3 regions of the Microbispora sp. CA-102843 genome follow, and region 2 is predicted to be linked to each of the others. Evidence: riboswitches for the same ligand, from Rfam matches in the RefSeq annotation. Region 2 holds a riboswitch; each other region holds the start of a gene.
The links. A riboswitch is a leader RNA that binds a small molecule or an ion and turns the genes downstream of it on or off. The one in region 2 is predicted to bind cyclic di-AMP.
Positions count from the first base shown of each region.

Region 1: another riboswitch for cyclic di-AMP. It lies ahead of ACQEVJ_RS31230 (C40 family peptidase); the one in region 2 lies ahead of ACQEVJ_RS09910 (coiled-coil domain-containing protein).
Region 3: another riboswitch for cyclic di-AMP. It lies ahead of ACQEVJ_RS41865 (C40 family peptidase); the one in region 2 lies ahead of ACQEVJ_RS09910 (coiled-coil domain-containing protein).

Region 1 covers NZ_JBNJNF010000001.1:6,739,443-6,744,793, reverse strand. Annotated here, with positions in the region: gene ACQEVJ_RS31235 (C40 family peptidase) at 101-1,063, shown strand; cyclic di-AMP (ydaO/yuaA leader) riboswitch at 1,381-1,535, shown strand; gene ACQEVJ_RS31230 (C40 family peptidase) at 1,610-2,170, shown strand; gene ACQEVJ_RS31225 (hypothetical protein) at 2,274-3,173, shown strand; gene ACQEVJ_RS31220 (glycosyltransferase family 4 protein) at 3,270-4,379, shown strand; gene ACQEVJ_RS31215 (Nramp family divalent metal transporter) at 4,392-5,351, opposite strand, start outside.
Region 2 covers NZ_JBNJNF010000001.1:2,116,932-2,122,282, forward strand. Annotated here, with positions in the region: gene ACQEVJ_RS09895 (M50 family metallopeptidase) at 1-1,089, shown strand, start outside; gene ACQEVJ_RS09900 (DinB family protein) at 1,109-1,618, opposite strand; gene ACQEVJ_RS09905 (dihydrofolate reductase family protein) at 1,660-2,211, opposite strand; gene ACQEVJ_RS09910 (coiled-coil domain-containing protein) at 2,302-3,213, opposite strand; cyclic di-AMP (ydaO/yuaA leader) riboswitch at 3,248-3,386, opposite strand; gene galT (galactose-1-phosphate uridylyltransferase) at 3,457-4,515, opposite strand; gene ACQEVJ_RS09920 (DeoR/GlpR family DNA-binding transcription regulator) at 4,570-5,351, opposite strand, start outside.
Region 3 covers NZ_JBNJNF010000001.1:8,999,071-9,004,421, forward strand. Annotated here, with positions in the region: gene ACQEVJ_RS41860 (serine hydrolase domain-containing protein) at 1-1,181, shown strand, start outside; cyclic di-AMP (ydaO/yuaA leader) riboswitch at 1,533-1,690, shown strand; gene ACQEVJ_RS41865 (C40 family peptidase) at 1,785-2,324, shown strand; gene ACQEVJ_RS41870 (MarR family winged helix-turn-helix transcriptional regulator) at 2,424-2,840, opposite strand; gene ACQEVJ_RS41875 (alpha/beta fold hydrolase) at 2,902-3,708, shown strand; gene ACQEVJ_RS41880 (helix-turn-helix transcriptional regulator) at 3,716-4,711, opposite strand; gene ACQEVJ_RS41885 (VOC family protein) at 4,827-5,225, shown strand.

The sequences.
Region 1 (5,351 bases), 4.6 Mb from region 2:
CTGGGTGATGACTGCCGCGAATACCTGCGAATAGGTTGAAGCATCAAGATCGCCTAGATAGAGTCGCGCCGCAGGTTTCGTTGATCTAAAGGGGGCCTCAGTGCGAGGGCGTGTGCCGGTGGCCGCCGGGTTGGCCGCCGTGGTCCTGCTGACGCCGATTGCGGGCGCGCAGGCGGATCCGAAGCCCACAGTCGCGCAGGCCAAGGCGAAGCTGAGCAAGCTCAACCAGCAGGCCGACAAGCTCGTGGACCGCTACAACGCGGCCAACGAGAAGTGGAAGAACGCGAAGCAGAAGTACCTCGCCATCAACGACGACTACAAGAAGCAGAACGTCCGGGTCGAGGCGCTCCGCTCCGGGCTGGTCTCGATGGCCGTCAGCAGCTACCAGGTCGGCGAGATGGGGTCGTGGGGCGGCGTCTTCTACAGCTCCAACCCCGATGCCATGCTCAGCGGTCTCGCCACGCTCAACCACATGTCGGCCGAGCGAGCCGGGCGGCTCAAGGCGTACGAGGGCGCCATCAAGGACCTCAAGGACCGCCGCGACCGGAGCAAGACGCTGTACAAGGAGGCCACCGACGTCAGGGGCGAGCTCGCCGACGAGAAGGACGAGGTCGACAAGCTCGTCAGAGAGCAGATGAAGCTGCTGCGCTCGCTCGGGACGTACAACCCCGGCAACCCCAACAGCGCCGGCGTCGTCTACACCGGACCGGCGTCCGGCAACGCGCTGTCGGCCCTCCAGTTCGCCTACAAGCAGGTCGGCAAGCCGTACCGCTACGGGGGCGCCGGGCCGGACGCCTGGGACTGCTCAGGGCTCGTGCAGGCCGCGTGGGCGGCCGCGGGCGTGTCGCTGCCCCGGACCAGTTACGAGCAGTGGGCCTGGGGCGCGAGCCGCAGGGTCTCGCTGGACGAGCTCCAGCCGGGCGACCTGCTCTGGCACGCCGGATACGGGCACGTCGGCATCTACGCCGGAGACGGCAAGGTCGTCCACGCTCCGCAGACCGGCGATGTTGTGAAGATTGTCACACTCGCCGAGTATCACGCGATAGGAGCTGTGCGTCCCTGAGGGCCCAGCCGTCTCTGTGATCGTTTGTACCTTTTGTGACTCCTGTGACCAGATTTCGCCGCTGGTGCAGAGATTGTGACCAGAGTCACATTTAGCCGTTCGCGGTGCGGGTAAGCTGCGGTTTCTTCTCCGCGGCCTTCGTTATCCGATCTTTATCCGGCGGGAGGGCTTTGCCGAACGCGGCGGGTCCTCGGTAGCTTCTGGGCCGCGGCGAGCACGCCTCGCCGCCGCGAACCCGGTCCGGCCGGCCGGTCGCGTGCAGTCATCCACCGTCATCGGCGCCCTTCATCACCCTCCCCTTAGCGGAACCCCCCGGCGCCGGTGTCCTGCCGAGTCCGTGCAGTCAGGAGGCACGGAGCCGGGGAACCATCGACCTTCACGTGAAGGTCCGGGGTGAATCGGCGCATCGCGCGCCGTAGGGCGACTTCCCCGCCCGAACCCGTCAGCTAACCCGGTAGGCGTGAGCGGAAGACCCGAGGAGAGATCCTGTCTACCACCCCCGCTAGTCTGTCCCGTCTTGCCCGAATTGCCCTTGGTGGTGCCGCTTTGACGGCATCCGTAGGGGTCGCCGGTGCGCATCCGGCGACGGCCGACACGGTGACGGTCACGGTCGTCAAGACGCCCACAGCGACGAAGACGGCCACCGCGACGAGCGCGAGCACCGCCGCACGCAAGGCTGCGGCGAAGAAGCAGCGGACGAAGAAGCACACCGCCAAGCGGAAGGTCAGCAGGGCCGTGCTCCAGGCGGCCAAGGCCCGGCGCGCGGTGAAGGTCGCAGAGAAGCAGATCGGCGACCCCTACCGCTACGGGGCCACGGGACCGGGCGCGTTCGACTGCTCGGGCCTGGTCCAGTACGCCTGGCGCAAGGCGGGCGTACGGCTGCCGCGCACGACGTGGTCCATCCGCAGCGCGGTCAGGAAGAAGGTGTCCTGGGGCCACTTCGAGCCCGGTGACCTGATCTTCACCAGCGGCGGCGGCCACGTCGGCATGTACGTCGGGCACGGCAAGATGATCCACGCTCCGCACAGCGGCACGCGGGTCAGGATCGACAAGCTGGACGCCTACAGGAGGAGCACCTTCGTGGGTGCCGTCCGCCCAGGCGTCTGACGGGCACCGGTCACCAGCCCCCTCGACCGGCGCCGTCCTTACGGCCCCGTCCACCTCGCCGAGGTGGACGGGGCCGTGGCATGTGCTGGTTACCATGCTCGGCGTGACTGCCACGAGCGGCGTGCCCGGGGTCGTGCCGGCCGTGCGCGCCGAGGCCGATCGGCGCCACCTTGGAAATCGGCCCCGCAGGATCGCGGCCGCGTCCGTCGCGCTGGCCGCGCTGCTGGCCGGCCCCGCCGCCGCGGCCCCGCCCGACCCGCTGCTTTCCCTGCGGCTGGATGCCCGCGCCGCCGTGCGGGAGCATCCGGGCATGTGGACCGGCGCCTCCGTCGCCCGCGGCGCGAGCGCCGTCGTCGCCGGGTCGCCCCGGCCGCTGGTCGCCGAGATCGCCGCGCTGGCCGATCGGGCGGGCCGTACGGTGACGAGGGTCTGGGGCGGGTACGGCGGCGCGGTGGTCCTCGTGCCGCGCACCGAGGAGCAGGCCGCCGTGCTGGCCGCGCCGGCGAAGGTGGACGGCCTGGCGGCCGTCGCGACCGGCGGCCGGGTGATCGTGCAGCCGGCCGCGTTCGCCCGCCTGTCCGCGACCGGCCGCCTGGTCGTCGTGACCCACGAGCTGACGCACGTCGCGACCGCCGGTCCCCGCGCCGTGCCGATGTGGCTCATGGAGGGCTTCGCCGACTACGTGGGCTACCTGGACAGCGGACTGCCGGTCCGTACGGTGGCCGCCGAACTGGCCGCCGACGTGGCCGCCGGGAGGACGGCGCTCAACACCCTGCCGGGGCCCGCCGACTTCGCCGCCAGGCCCGCCCAGGCGTACGAGGAGGCGTGGCTGGCCTGCCGCTACATCGCCGCCCGGTTCGGCGAGCGGAGACTGGTCGCCCTCTACCGCGCCGCGCTGCGCGAGGACATCGGCGCCGCCCTGCGGGAGGTGCTCGGACTGACCGCCGACGGCCTGACCCGCGAATGGCGGTCGTACGCGCGTGAACGGCTCGCCCGGTCCTGATCACGACTGGGCGACGGTGGCGACCGCGGCTGCAACAATGCGTTCCCGGGCGGCGCGCGGGCGGACCGCGCGACCACGCCGGCAGCGGGGGTGAGGATGACGAAGCGGACGCTGATCGTCACGAACGACTTCCCGCCCAGACCGGGCGGCATCCAGGCGTTCGTGCACGGCCTCGCCTCGCGCAGGCCACCCGGCTCTGTGGTCGTGTACGCCCCGCGCTGGAAGGGATGCGAGGAGTTCGACGCCCGCCAGCCGTACGAGGTGGTCCGTCATCCCTCCTCGCTGATGCTGCCAACGCGCTCGGTGGCGAGGAGGGCGGCGGCGCTGGTCGAGGACGGCGCCACCGTCGTCTTCGGCGCGGCGGCGCCGCTGGGGCTGCTCGCTCCCGTCCTGCGCGCCGCGGGCGCGGGCCGGATCGTCATGCTCACCCACGGGCACGAGGCGTCGTGGGCCCGCCTGCCCGGCGCGCGCGCCCTGCTGCGCCGCATCGGCGCGGGGGCCGACGCCGTGACCTATCTCGGCGACTACACCCGCCGCCGGATCGCCCGGGTCGTCGCCGCCCCCAGGCTCGTACGGCTCGCGCCCGGCGTGGACACCGCCGCCTTCCACCCGGGGGCGGGCGGCGACCGGGTCCGCGCGTCGCTCGGCCTGGGCGACCGGCCGGTGGTCGTGTGCGTCTCCCGGCTGGTGCCGCGCAAGGGCCAGGACGTGCTGCTGCGGGCCTGGCCGCTCGTCCTGCGGCGGGTTCCCGGCGCGGCCCTGCTCCTGGTCGGCGGCGGCCCCTTGCGGCGGTCGCTGGAGCGGGCAGCCGCCCGGGCAGGCCTGCGCGGTTCGGTGGTCGTCACCGGGTCGGTCCCCTGGGCGTCCCTCCCGGCCTACTACGACGCGGGCGACGTGTTCGCCATGCCCTGCCGCAGCAGGTTCGGGGGGCTCGACGTCGAGGGCCTCGGCATCGTCTACCTGGAGGCGTCGGCCACCGGGCTGCCGGTGGTCGCGGGCTCCTCCGGAGGCGCCCCCGACGCCGTACGGCACGGCGAGACGGGCCTGGTGGTCGACGGCACGTCGCACACGGCGGTGGCCGGCGCGCTGTGCGACCTGCTGGCCGACCCGGCCCGCGCCCGGGCGATGGGCGAGAAGGGCCGGGCCTGGATAGAGGAGGAGTGGCGCTGGGACCTCGTCGCGGCCCGGTTCGCCGCACTGCTGTGACGGAAGGCCGCCTCAGCCGGTGAACACCTCCACGAGGAGGAATCCGTTCAGCGCGCTGATCACGGTGGCGACGACGACGCCGGCGACGGTGGTGAGGCGGCGGTTGACGAGGTCGCCCATCAGCTTCCTGCTGCTGGTGAACGCCACGAGCGGGACCAGCGCGAACGGGATGCCGAAGGACAGCGCGACCTGGCTCAGCACGAGCGCCCGCGTGGGATTCACCCCGACGGCCAGGACCGCCATGGCCGGGAGGATCGTGATCAGGCGCCGCGCCAGGAGCGGCACGCGGCGGCGCAGGAACCCCGCCGTGATCACCTGCCCGGCGTAGGTCCCCACGCTGGAGGAGGCCAGGCCGGAGGCGAGCAGGGCGAGCGCGAACGCGACGGCCGCCCCGGGGCCGAGGACCTGCCCGAGACCGGCGTGGACGGCCTGCAGGCTGCCGGGATCGCCGCCGCCGAACGTGGCGGCGGCCACGGTCAGCATCGCCATGTTCACCAGCCCGGCGGTGCCGAGGGCGACGGCGATGTCCATCCGGCTGGCGCGCACGGCCTCCCTGCGCGCATCCTCTCTGCGCACATCCTCCCTGGGCCCGCCGTGCGCGCCCTGGTGCTGGGTGAGGGCCGAGTGCAGGTAGACGACGTGGGGCATGACGGTCGCCCCCATGATCCCGGTGGCCAGCAGCAGGCTGTCGGTCCCGGCCAGGCGGGGCACGAAGCCGCCCGCCACACCCGCGAGGGATCCCGACAGCAGCACCTGGTAGGCGAAGCCGGTCAGGACCACCGCGAGCATCGCCGCGACGGTCGCCTCGAACCGGCGGCGTCCGCGCGGCGCGAGCATGAGCAGCAGCGAGGAGACGACGGCCGTGATGGCGGCGGCGGGCAGCAGAGGCACGCCGAGCAGCAGGTTCAGGGCGATCGCCCCGCCGATGAACTCGGCCAGGTCGGTGGCGGCGGCGACCAGCTCGGCCTGCAC
Region 2 (5,351 bases):
ATCGGCATGCTCCCGCCGCGCGCATCCGACGAGCCCGGCAAGCTGCGCAGCGTCTCCACCGGTCCCTGGCAGGGCCTGATCGAGAACGCGCGGGCGGTCGCGTCCGAGGAGATCCGGCCGGGGGACGAGAACCGGGTCTTCTACCGCAAGCCCTGGTGGCAGAAGGTCATCATCATGGCCGGCGGCCCGGCGATGAACTTCGTGCTCGCGTTCGCGCTGTTCGCGGTCGTGATCATGGGGTTCGGCGTGCGCGTGCAGACGCCGGTCGTGTCCTCGGTGTCCAAGTGCGCCATCCCCGCCGCCGAGGCGGAGCACCGCGACTGCCGGCCGAGCGATCCCCTGACGCCCGCCGCCCAGGCCGGCCTGCGGCCCGGCGACCGCATCGTCGCCATCGGCGGCACCCCGGTGACCGGCTGGGAGAGCGCGCAGCGGCTGATCCGGGAGCACGGCGCGGGGGTGACGACGCTCGGCGTCGAGCGGGGCGGGCAGCGGACCGACCTGAAGGTCGACCTGATCGCGCAGGACATGCCCTCGCTGACCGACCCCGACAAGGTCGAGAAGAACGTCGGCTTCCTCGGTGTGAGCCCGACCATGGTCGTCGAGAAGAAGGGCCCCGGCTACGTCGTCGGGCAGATGTGGGACCTGACCGAGCGCACCGCCGCCGCGATGGTCAACATCCCCAAGAAGATGGTCGGCGTGTGGAACGCCGCGTTCTCGGGCGAGAAGCGCGACCCGAACGGGCCGATCGGCATCGTCGGGGCGGGCCGCATCGGCGGTGAGATCGCCGCATCGGACCTCTCGGTCGAGAACAAGATCGAAATCTTCATCAACCTGCTGGCCGGGCTGAACCTCGCGGTGGGCATGTTCAACCTGATCCCGCTGCTGCCGCTGGACGGCGGCCACATCGCCGGCGGGCTGTGGGAGGGCGTCAAGCGGGCCTTCGCGCGGGTGCGCCGTCGGCCCGTCCCCGGTTACGTGGACGTGGCCAAGGCGCTCCCGCTGACGTACGTCATGGCGGCCCTGCTGGTCGTCATGGGCGGCCTTCTCATCTACGCCGACCTCGTCAACCCGGTCCGCCTGTCCGGCTGAGCCCAGCCGGGCAGCGGCGCTACTCGCCCGTCGCCCCGTCGATGCGCTCGCGCAGCAGATCGGCGTGGCCGTTGTGGCGGGCGTACTCCTCGATCATGTGGCACATGATCCAGCGCAGCGAGTAGTGGACGCCCAGGCGGGCCTCCTTCGCCGGCACGTCCAGGTCGGCGCAGGCCTCCTCGGCCGCACGCGCGTGCTCGATCTCCGCGCGCCAGGTGGCGAAGGCCTCCTCGGCCGACGCGGTGTCGACGTTGTCGAACTCGCCGTCAGGGTCGTCGTCGCTGTAGTAGATGCTGCCGAGGTCCTCGCCGTTGATCCGCCGCCGGAACCAGCCCCGCTCCACGTCGGCCATGTGCCGTACGAGGCCGAGCAGCGACATGCTGGAGGGCGGCACGGAGCGCAGCCGGAGCTGTTCCTCCGTGAGGCCCTCGCACTTCATCGCGAGGGTCTCACGGTGCCAGTCCAGCCAGGCGCGCAGCATCGCGCGCTCTCCCGCGGCGGCGGGAGGATCGATACGTGTTTCGGTCATTCTGGCATCTTGCCCCGAGCCGTGGCGCGGAGCCACATCAATCAGAGCTGGGCGGGCCGGTATTCGAGCAGGACGAGGCACGAGTCAAGGACCCTGGTGGCGGCCAGCTCCAGCCCTGTGCGGGGATAGCCGGCGTAGGCGGGCTCCCGGCCGTCGCCGCCCAAGGTGAGGGGAAAGACCATCAGCCGGAGCCGGTCGACCAACCCCAGCTCCATCAGGCTTCTGACCAGGCTGAGGCTGCCGATCGAGCGCAGCGGCACGTCCGACTCCTGCTTGAGCGCCCGAACCTGCTCGGCGAGATCGCCGCGTACGAGCCGGGTGTTCTTCCAGACGAGCGGCTCGCGCAGGGTGTTGGAGAAGACGGCCTTCGGCAGGTCGTTCATCCGGGTGCTCGCCTCGTCGGTGGCCGCGGACGAGATCGCCGCCAGCGCCTCATAGGTGACGCGCCCCATGAGCATCAGCTGAGGCTCGTCGGTCGCCTCACGTATCCACGCGTCGAGGTCGGGACCCGGGTAGTCGAAGAAGGCACCCACGTCCACGCCGGCGGCGAAGCCGTCCAGCGACACGAACAAGTCCGCCGTGAGGTCAGCCACGGCGGTTACCGCGCTTCATCACCAGGGCCCCTTGATACGCAGCACGCATGAACTGATCGTAAGGGCCGTCGCGTCAGGCGGCCTGCCCGATCAGTACATCGAGATGTGCACGTGGTCGTAGTGGTTGGCGGTGATTCCGCCACGGTCGGACATGGTGCGCCAGCCCGGATGGCCGAGGTTGTAGATGCGCTGCTGCCAGATCACGTACATCACGCCCAGCTTCGGCCCGTTCTTGATGGCCCAGGCGGCCACGCTGTCGCCGAGTGCCTTCATCTCGGCGGAGGGCATGGCGCCGCCCGAGCTCATCATGAAGTCGCAGGCGCGCCCGAGGGGGTGCTCGCCGCTGTTCTCGGCGCGGTAGCAGCCGATCGGGAACTGCAGATCGAAGTGCTTTTCGACCTCGGTGCGCATGAGCCGCATCCGCGGCGTGATGTTGTCGGAGCCGCTGGGCAGCTCCGGCGCCCACGACCCACCCACGCGCTTGCCCGGCGCGATCGGGATCAGCGCGTCGAGCTTGTCCTTGATCTCGTCGATGAGATCCTCGGCGTCCTCGCGCTGCCCGGCGACCACGGCGGCCTGCGCCTTGAGCTGTTCGGTCAGCGTCTTGGCGGCGTCCGCGGCCCGCTGCCGTTCGTCGCGGACCTGGTCGAAGCGCGCGAGCCTGGCGGCCTGCTCCTCCTTGAGCTGGTAGTTCAGCGCGGCGGTGTTCATGTCGGGCAGCGCCATCGCGCTCTCGGTCTGGTAGCGCAGCCCGGCCATCTGCCGTACGGCGTTGCTGGCGGCCTCGTAGTCGGCCTCCGCCTTGACCAGCCGGCCGCGTGCCGCCTTCTCCTCGACGCGGGCCTTGGCGAGCGCGACGCGTTTGGCGTTGTAGTCGCCGATCAGCCGGTCGACCTTCTTCCGCAGGTCCGACAGCTCCTTCTTGAGCTGCTTCTCCGTCGGCTTGGGGTCGGCGGCGCCCGGGGCGGCCGCGCCGAACACGAGGACGGCCGAGGTGAGCACGCCGACAGCCAGGGGGAACGCGCGGGGCAGCGCCCACTCCTCTCCATCTGCCGACCGGGTTAGCTGACGGGTTCGGGCTGGAGAAGCCCGGGCAGGCGACTGCCTTGACCCCAGGTGCGTGGTTGGGTCCCCGGCTCCCGGGCGAGGCGCCCGGGATTAGGCGTACCGGCTGTGACAGCCGGTGTGAGGGATACTAATGGTAAAGAAAGCGCGGCTGCCACCCAAGTCGCAACCATTCGGAGATCAAGCCGTTACCGCCTCGCGGAGCATCCGGGCGGCCTCCTCCGGGAGCACGTCGTTGACGAACGCGCCCATTGCCGACTCCGATCCGGCGAGATACTTCAGCTTGTTCGGCGCGCGCCTGATCGTGAAGAGCTGCAGGTGGAGGTAGGCGAGGTCGCGGCGGTAGGTGACCGGGGCCTGGTGCCAGGCCGCGACGTACGGCATGACGACGCCGAACAGTCCGTCCAGGCGGCGCAGCACCTCGATGTAGAGCGGCGCGAACGCGGCCCGCTCCTCGGGCGACAGCGCGGGGATGTCGGGGACCCGACGGTGCGGGTAGACGTGCACCTCGAACGGGTAGCGCGCGGCGGCAGGGACGAAGGCCGTCCAGTGCTCGTTGGCGGCCACCACCCGGGGCCCCCTCCGCTCGGCGGCCAGGACGTCCGCGAACAGGTTGCCGCCCTGATGGCGGGCGGCGGCGTCCAGCATCTGCCGGGAACGCGGCGTGACGTACGGATAGGCGTAGATCTGCCCGTGGGGGTGCGGCAGCGTGATGCCGATCTCGGCGCCGCGGTTCTCGAAGCAGAAGACCTGCTCCACACCGGGCAGCGAGGCCAGCTCGGCCGTGCGGTCGGCCCACGCCTCGACGACCAGCTCGGCCTGCTCGTCGCTCAGCGAGCTGAACGACGCGTCGTGGTCGGAGGTGAAGCAGACGACCTCACATCGCCCGATCCCCGGACGCACCTCGCTCAGCCCGCCCACCTGCTCGTACGCGCCGGTGTTGAAGCTGAACGACGGGAAGCGGTTCTCGAACACCGCCACCTCGTACGGCGAGGGGATCTCCGAGCCGGGATGGGCCGGGCAGAGCGGGCACTCCTCGGCGGACGGCAGGTGGGTGCGCGTCTGGCGGTGCCGGGCGACGGCCACCCACTCGTCCATCAGGGGGTCGTAGCGCAGCTCGGAGGAGAGCGGGCGCGGCGGCAGGTCCCTGGTGTCGGTGGCGCTGTGGTCGGCGTCGTCGCGCCGGTCGAAGTAGATCAGCTCACGGCCGTCGGCGAGATGGGTGATGGTGCGCTTCACAGAGCGGTCTCCAGCTTCACAGTGCGGTATCCGGTGTCAAGGTTCGGCCCGGCGTCACAGTGCGGTCTCCAGCTCGGTTTCCCCGGACGGATCGGTGAGGAGGAGTTCGCCGGCGTGCTCCGACAGCGCGGCGCGCCCCTCCTCCGGCAGGCCGACGTCGCTCACGACCACGCTGGCCTCGCCGAGGGCGGCGATCGTGCTGATGCCGATCGTTCCCCACTTCGTGTGGTCGGCCAGGACCACGAGCTGCTGGGCGGCCGCGATGAGGGCGCGGTCGGTCTCCGCCTCCAGCAGGTTGGGCGTGGTGTAACCCGCCCGGACGCTCATGCCGTGCACGCCGAGCATGAGCGTGTCGACGTTCAGGGAGCGGACGGCCGCCACGGCCACCGGGCCGACCAGCGCGTCGGAGGGCGTGCGCACGCCTCCCACCAGCACCACGGTCTGGTCGGGCCGTCCCGCCCGATGGAAGACGTCGGCCACCTGCACGGAGTTGGTGATGACGGTCAGCTCGGGCACGTCCACCAGATGGTGGGCCAGTGTCCAGGTCGTGGTCCCGGCCGACAGGGCGACGGAGCTGCCCGGCCTCACGAGCATGGCGGCCCGGCGGGCGATGGCCTCCTTCTCGGCCTGCTGCCGCACCGACTTGGCCGCGAAGCCCGGCTCCTCCGTCGAGCCGGTGCCGGTGGCGGTCGCCCCGCCGTGCACCTTGACGATCAGGCCGCGCTCCGCGAGGACCTCCAGGTCGCGGCGGATCGTCATGTCCGAGACCCCGAGGTCGCGTACGAGCTGCGCGACGCGCACCCCGCCGGTTCTGCGTACCCTCTCCAGGATCGCCT
Region 3 (5,351 bases), 6.9 Mb from region 2:
TGAGCAGGCGGCGGAGCGAGTCCCTCATCCCACGGGGCGCCCTGACGCTGGGTCTCGCGGCCGCCGTCTTCGGATCGGCGTGCTCGGCCGGATCCCGGACCGCACCACCGCAGACGCGGACAGGTTCTTCCACCCCGTCAGCCATCCTCCCGACCGCCTACCAGGGAGCGGAATGGCGCCGCATCAACCCGATCGACGCCGGTTTCGATCGCGCCCGGTTAGACAAGATCGCTCTCGATGCCGGAAAGAGAGGCGCGAACTGCCTGGTCGTGATCCGGCACGGGCGGCTCGTGGCCGACTGGTACTGGAACGGCACCGACGCGACCACCAGCCAGGAGGTCTTCTCCGCGACCAAGTCCTACTCCAGCACTCTGATCGGCATCGCCGAAGCGGAGGGCGGACTTTCCGTCGATGACAAGGTGTCTGAGTACGTCCCCGAGTGGGTGGGCACCTCCTCCGAAAACGTCACGATCAAGGACATCCTGAGCAACGTCTCCGGTCGGCACTGGGATTTCGACACCGACTACCGTCGCCTCGTCCGGGCAGCCGATCGTACGGGCTTCGCCGTCGGCCTTGCCCAGGACGCGGCCCGCGGAGACGTCTGGGCATACAACAACTCCGCCATCCAGACGCTCGACGCCGTGCTCACGAAGGCGACCGGGCGGAGTCCCGCGGCATACGCGCAGGAAAGACTGTTCGGCCTCATCGGCATGAGCCGCTCGAGGATGACCCGCGACGGAGCCGGCAACACCAACATGTTCTCCGGCCTGAACTCCACCTGCGAGGACATGGCCCGCTTCGGCTACCTCTTCCTCCGCGAAGGCAACTGGCAAGGGAAGCAGATCGTCCCCCGTCGGTGGGTCGAGGCGGCGACCGGCCGGCCGTCGCAGAAGGTGAACGCCGCCTACGGCTACCTGTGGTGGGTGAACGCCCGCGGTCCCGTCGTCGACGACCCGCTGAAGCCCAGTACGCGAGAGCAGAGTTCCACCGCCCCACATCGGCGCCTGGTCGACGGCGCACCTCACGACATGTACTGGGCACTGGGCTTCGGCGGCCAGGTCATCCAGGTCGATCCCGGCTCGGACACGGTCGTCGTACGGCTCGGACGGAACGTCCCGGAAGCCCGATACGGACCCGCCGACGCCTCCGAAGTGGTGACCACCGCCCTCGTGAAGCCGTAGGGAGATCACCCGCGGCGGTTGGGATCGACCGGGGTGCGCCGAGGGAAGCCACCCCACGCGAGCCGTTCGCGGACTGTACGCCCGCGCCTTGGCGGCCCGGGAAGCGCTCGGCCCGTGTGACGAGCACCACATCTTCCCTGCGCGGAGACGCTCTGACCTGCGGCTTTTAACTTTTGACCCTTTTTAGGTGATCCTTACCGTTATGGCGCCCTTTGCGACAATATGGGGCAACTTGGTAGTTTCCTTGCCCTACGGCGGGGTCCCCGTGACGCCGCCGTCGCGAACCCGGTCCGGCCGTGTTCGAGAAGGACATCCACAGTCACCGTCGCCATGTCCTCTCCGCCCCCCTGGGCGCCGGTGATGCCGAATCCGTGCAGCAAGGAGGCCCGGAGCCGGGGAACCAATCGACCTTCGACGAAGGTCTGGGGTGAATCGGCGCGCCAGCGCCGTAGGGCGACTTCCCCGCCCGAATCCGTCAGCTAACCCGGTAGGCGCAAGCGGAAGACCCTAGGGAGAGATCCCCTGTCTACCAACTCCACCACTCTGCTCCGCATTGCCTGCGTCACAATCAGTAGCGCCGCTCTCACTGCCTCTGTAGGAGCATTGAGCGCACTCCCCGCGGCCGCCGCGACGGGAAAGGTGACAGCCCCACCCCTCGCCTCGACGGTCATCCCGCCGGAGCCCCCCGTTACGGTGACCACCCCGTACAACGGCGAGGCCCCCGCGGCGTCCACGGCGGATGACTCCGCGAACACGAAGCTCACCAAGTCCGCTCTCCAGCAGGAGAAGGCCGAGCACGCCATCGAGGTGGCGAAGAAGCACCTCGGCGATCCGTACGTGTGGGGTGCCACGGGCCCACGGGCATTCGACTGCTCCGGGCTGGTCCAGTTCGCCTGGCGCAAGGCCGGCGTCAAGCTCCCGCGGACGACGTGGTCCATGCTCAGCGCCGTCAAGAAGAGGGTCTCCCTGGCGCATCTCAAGCCTGGCGACCTCATCTTCACCAGTGGCGGCGGGCACGTGGGCATGTACATGGGGCACAAGAAGGTGATCAGCGCTCCCCACAGCGGCGCGGTGGTCAGTGTCGACAAGCTCAACGGTTACTGGAGGAGCAGCTTCCTCACCGCCGTGCGCCCCGGCGTCTGACTCTGAGCCATGGAGACATCCTCGGCGGAGATGTCCTGACGCCTGCCAGCGCCAGGGGCATCTCCGCCGGGTCCGGCCGGTTCGCCGGACCCTGACGGACTACGCGTCCTCCGCGATGAGGCGCTGGAGCAGGGCCAGCAGGGTCCCGCGGTCCGCGTCCGACAAGGCGGTGTAGCACCTGGCGAGCACCTCGTCGGCGACCTTGTGCCCGGCGTCCAGGATCTGCTCGCCGGAGGGGGTGAGATGGTGCTCGATGCGCCGGCCGCGCCCGGGCCTGCGCTCGATCCATCCCTGGGCCACCAGCCGACCGGCGAGGGTTCCGAATGCCTGCTCGGACTGGAAGGTCGCCGCGGCCAGCTCCCGGGCCGACGCCCCGGGAGAGCGGCTGATCGCCCGGAGGGCATCCCACTGGGCCAGCGTCGCGCCGATCGCCGACAGCCCGCCCTCGAGGGCCCGGTGCTGCCGATACTGGGCCTGCTTGACCGCTCGTCCGAGTACTTGCAGATCGCCATGCACGGCATGAGTTTAGTGCAAGACTAAGGTAGTTTAAATAAACATCCTTAGTTATGCTGCGTCCATGAACACCATCCCGCTCTATGACGACCTGTCCCTCGCCGTGTCGGAGGCCGGAACCGGCAGACCGGCCCTGATCCTGCACGGCGGCGGCGGCCCCGCCACGGTCTCCGGGCTCGCCCAGCACCTTGCCCGGACGACACACACCATCACGCCTGCGCACCCCGGCTGGGACGGCACCCACCGCCCCCCATGGCTCACCGGCATAGACGACCTCGCGCTGGCCTACCTGCACTGCCTGCATCGCCTGCGACTGCGCGACGTCCTCGTCGTCGGTTCCTCCCTCGGCGGCTGGACCGCCGCCGAGATGGCCGTACGCGACACCGCGGGGATCATCACCGGGCTGGTGCTGGTCGACGCCGTCGGCGTGCACATCCCCGGGGAGCCGATCCGCGACTTCTTCTCCCTCGACGCCCGCGGCGTCGCCGAGTACGCCTGGCACGACTCGCAGCGTTTCTACGCCGACCCGGCCGGCATCCCCGCCGACCAACTCGCGCGCCGGGCAGCCGACATGGCCACCATGCGCACGCTGGCGAACGACCCCTACATGCACGACCCCAAGCTGCTCCGCCGGCTGAGACACGTCGACGTACCCGCTCTCCTGCTGTGGGGAGAAAGCGACCGGATCGTCACCCCCGCCTACGGAGCCGCCTACGCCGACGCCTTCGGGAACGGCCGGCTGCAGGTGATCCCGGAAGCCGGCCATCTGCCGCACATCGAACAGCCGGCGGCCACCTTCGCCGCGATCGACCACTATCTGCACGCAGCCGCGGCCGATTCCCCGGGGATCGCGGTGGGCGGCCGCGAGTAGGGGCGCTTCAGCCAACGACTGTGCCCGGCGCGGGCGGGACCCTGCGGGCGGAGGCCGCGAGCCGGTCCGCGAGCGCGACGACAAGGCCGCGGAGCTCGTCCGGTCGCTCGATGACGAACGGCAGGTCGAGCGACGCGAGCACCGGAGGCAACCAGTCGAGCCGCTCCGCTCGCAACTCGACGCGGAGCCAGCCCTCGGTCTCGGGATCCGCGCCTCCCACGGACGGGGACTCCTCCACAGTCGCGACGCCGGCGGGAAGCCGGGCGCGGATCTGCTCGACCGTCCCCTGGATCCGCAGGACCACTTCATGCCGGTACGGAGCCTTGGCGAACCCTGACAAGACGTGCTGCGCCGCGTCGAGCCCGGCGGGCGGCTCGAACGAACCGGGCAGGGTCCTCGCGTCCGCGATGCGATCCAGCCGGAAGGTCCGATCCTCGCCGATCTCGGGATCCTCACCCGTGACGTACCACCGGCCCGAATGGGCGACGAGCCCGTACGGATGCAGCGTGCGTTCGCTGCGCCGGCCGTCGGCGGCGGTGTATCTGATCGAAATCGGCCGGCGATGGCGCACCGCGTCGGCGACGGACAGCAGGACCGTGGTCTCCGGGGCGGCGAACTCGCCGGGCGGAGCCGTGAAGGCGAGGGATTCGAGCACGGTGTCGAGCCTGCGAGCGAGCCGCTCGGGCAGGACCCGCCGGATCTTGGCCGCCGCCGTCTCACTCGCCGTGCCCGTCGCCGTCATCAACCCTGCCCGGCGTCCGGCGACCAGGCCGAGCAGCACGGCGAGCGCTTCGTCGTCGCTCAGCATGAGCGGAGGCATGCGGTATCCGGGAGCGAGCCGGTACCCGCCGTAGCGGCCGCGCACCGACTCGACGGGCACGTCGAGGTCGATCAGATGGTCCACGTATCGCCGCACGGTGCGCTCGTCGACGCCGAGCCGGTCGGCGAGTTCGGCCATCGTCCGAATACCGCCCGACTGCAGGAGCTCCAACAGCGTGAGCACGCGATGAGTAGGTCGAGCCACGTCACACAATTTAGTGAGAATACTGGGCGGTTTCTGTCCGGTATCCGTCCTAGTGTGCCGCTGGAGAACGACCCCACGCACCAGGGAGATCACCATGGACTTCGTATCGATCCGCATCATCACGGGCGACGTCGCGCGCCTCGTCGGCTTCTACGAGCGAGCCACGGGAGTGCGGGCCAGTTGGTCCAGCGAGGACTTCGCCGAGCTCAGGACCACCTCCGCCACCCTCGCGATCGGCAGCACCCGCACCGTCCCGCTCTTCGCACCTGGCGCCGCCCGTCCGGCCGACAACCGCACCGTGATCGTCGAGTTCCTCGTCGACGACGTGGACCGCGTGCATCAGAACCTGGTCGGCTTCGTCGAGGAGTTCGTCACAGAGCCCACCACGATGCCTTGGGGCAACCGATCGCTCCTGTTCCGCGACCCCGACGGCAACCTCGTCAACTTCTTCACCCCCGTCAGCCCGGCCGCCATCGAGAAGTTCGCCCGCTGACGACAACGCGGCCAGGCGCCTCTGGATGGGAGCTCCGGGACTCCAGCGATCTCGGTGCTCCCACTGCCCGCGCTCTCTCCAGAGACCGGCCCTCACCCGATCGCGGCGCGTAGAACTGCGGGCTTC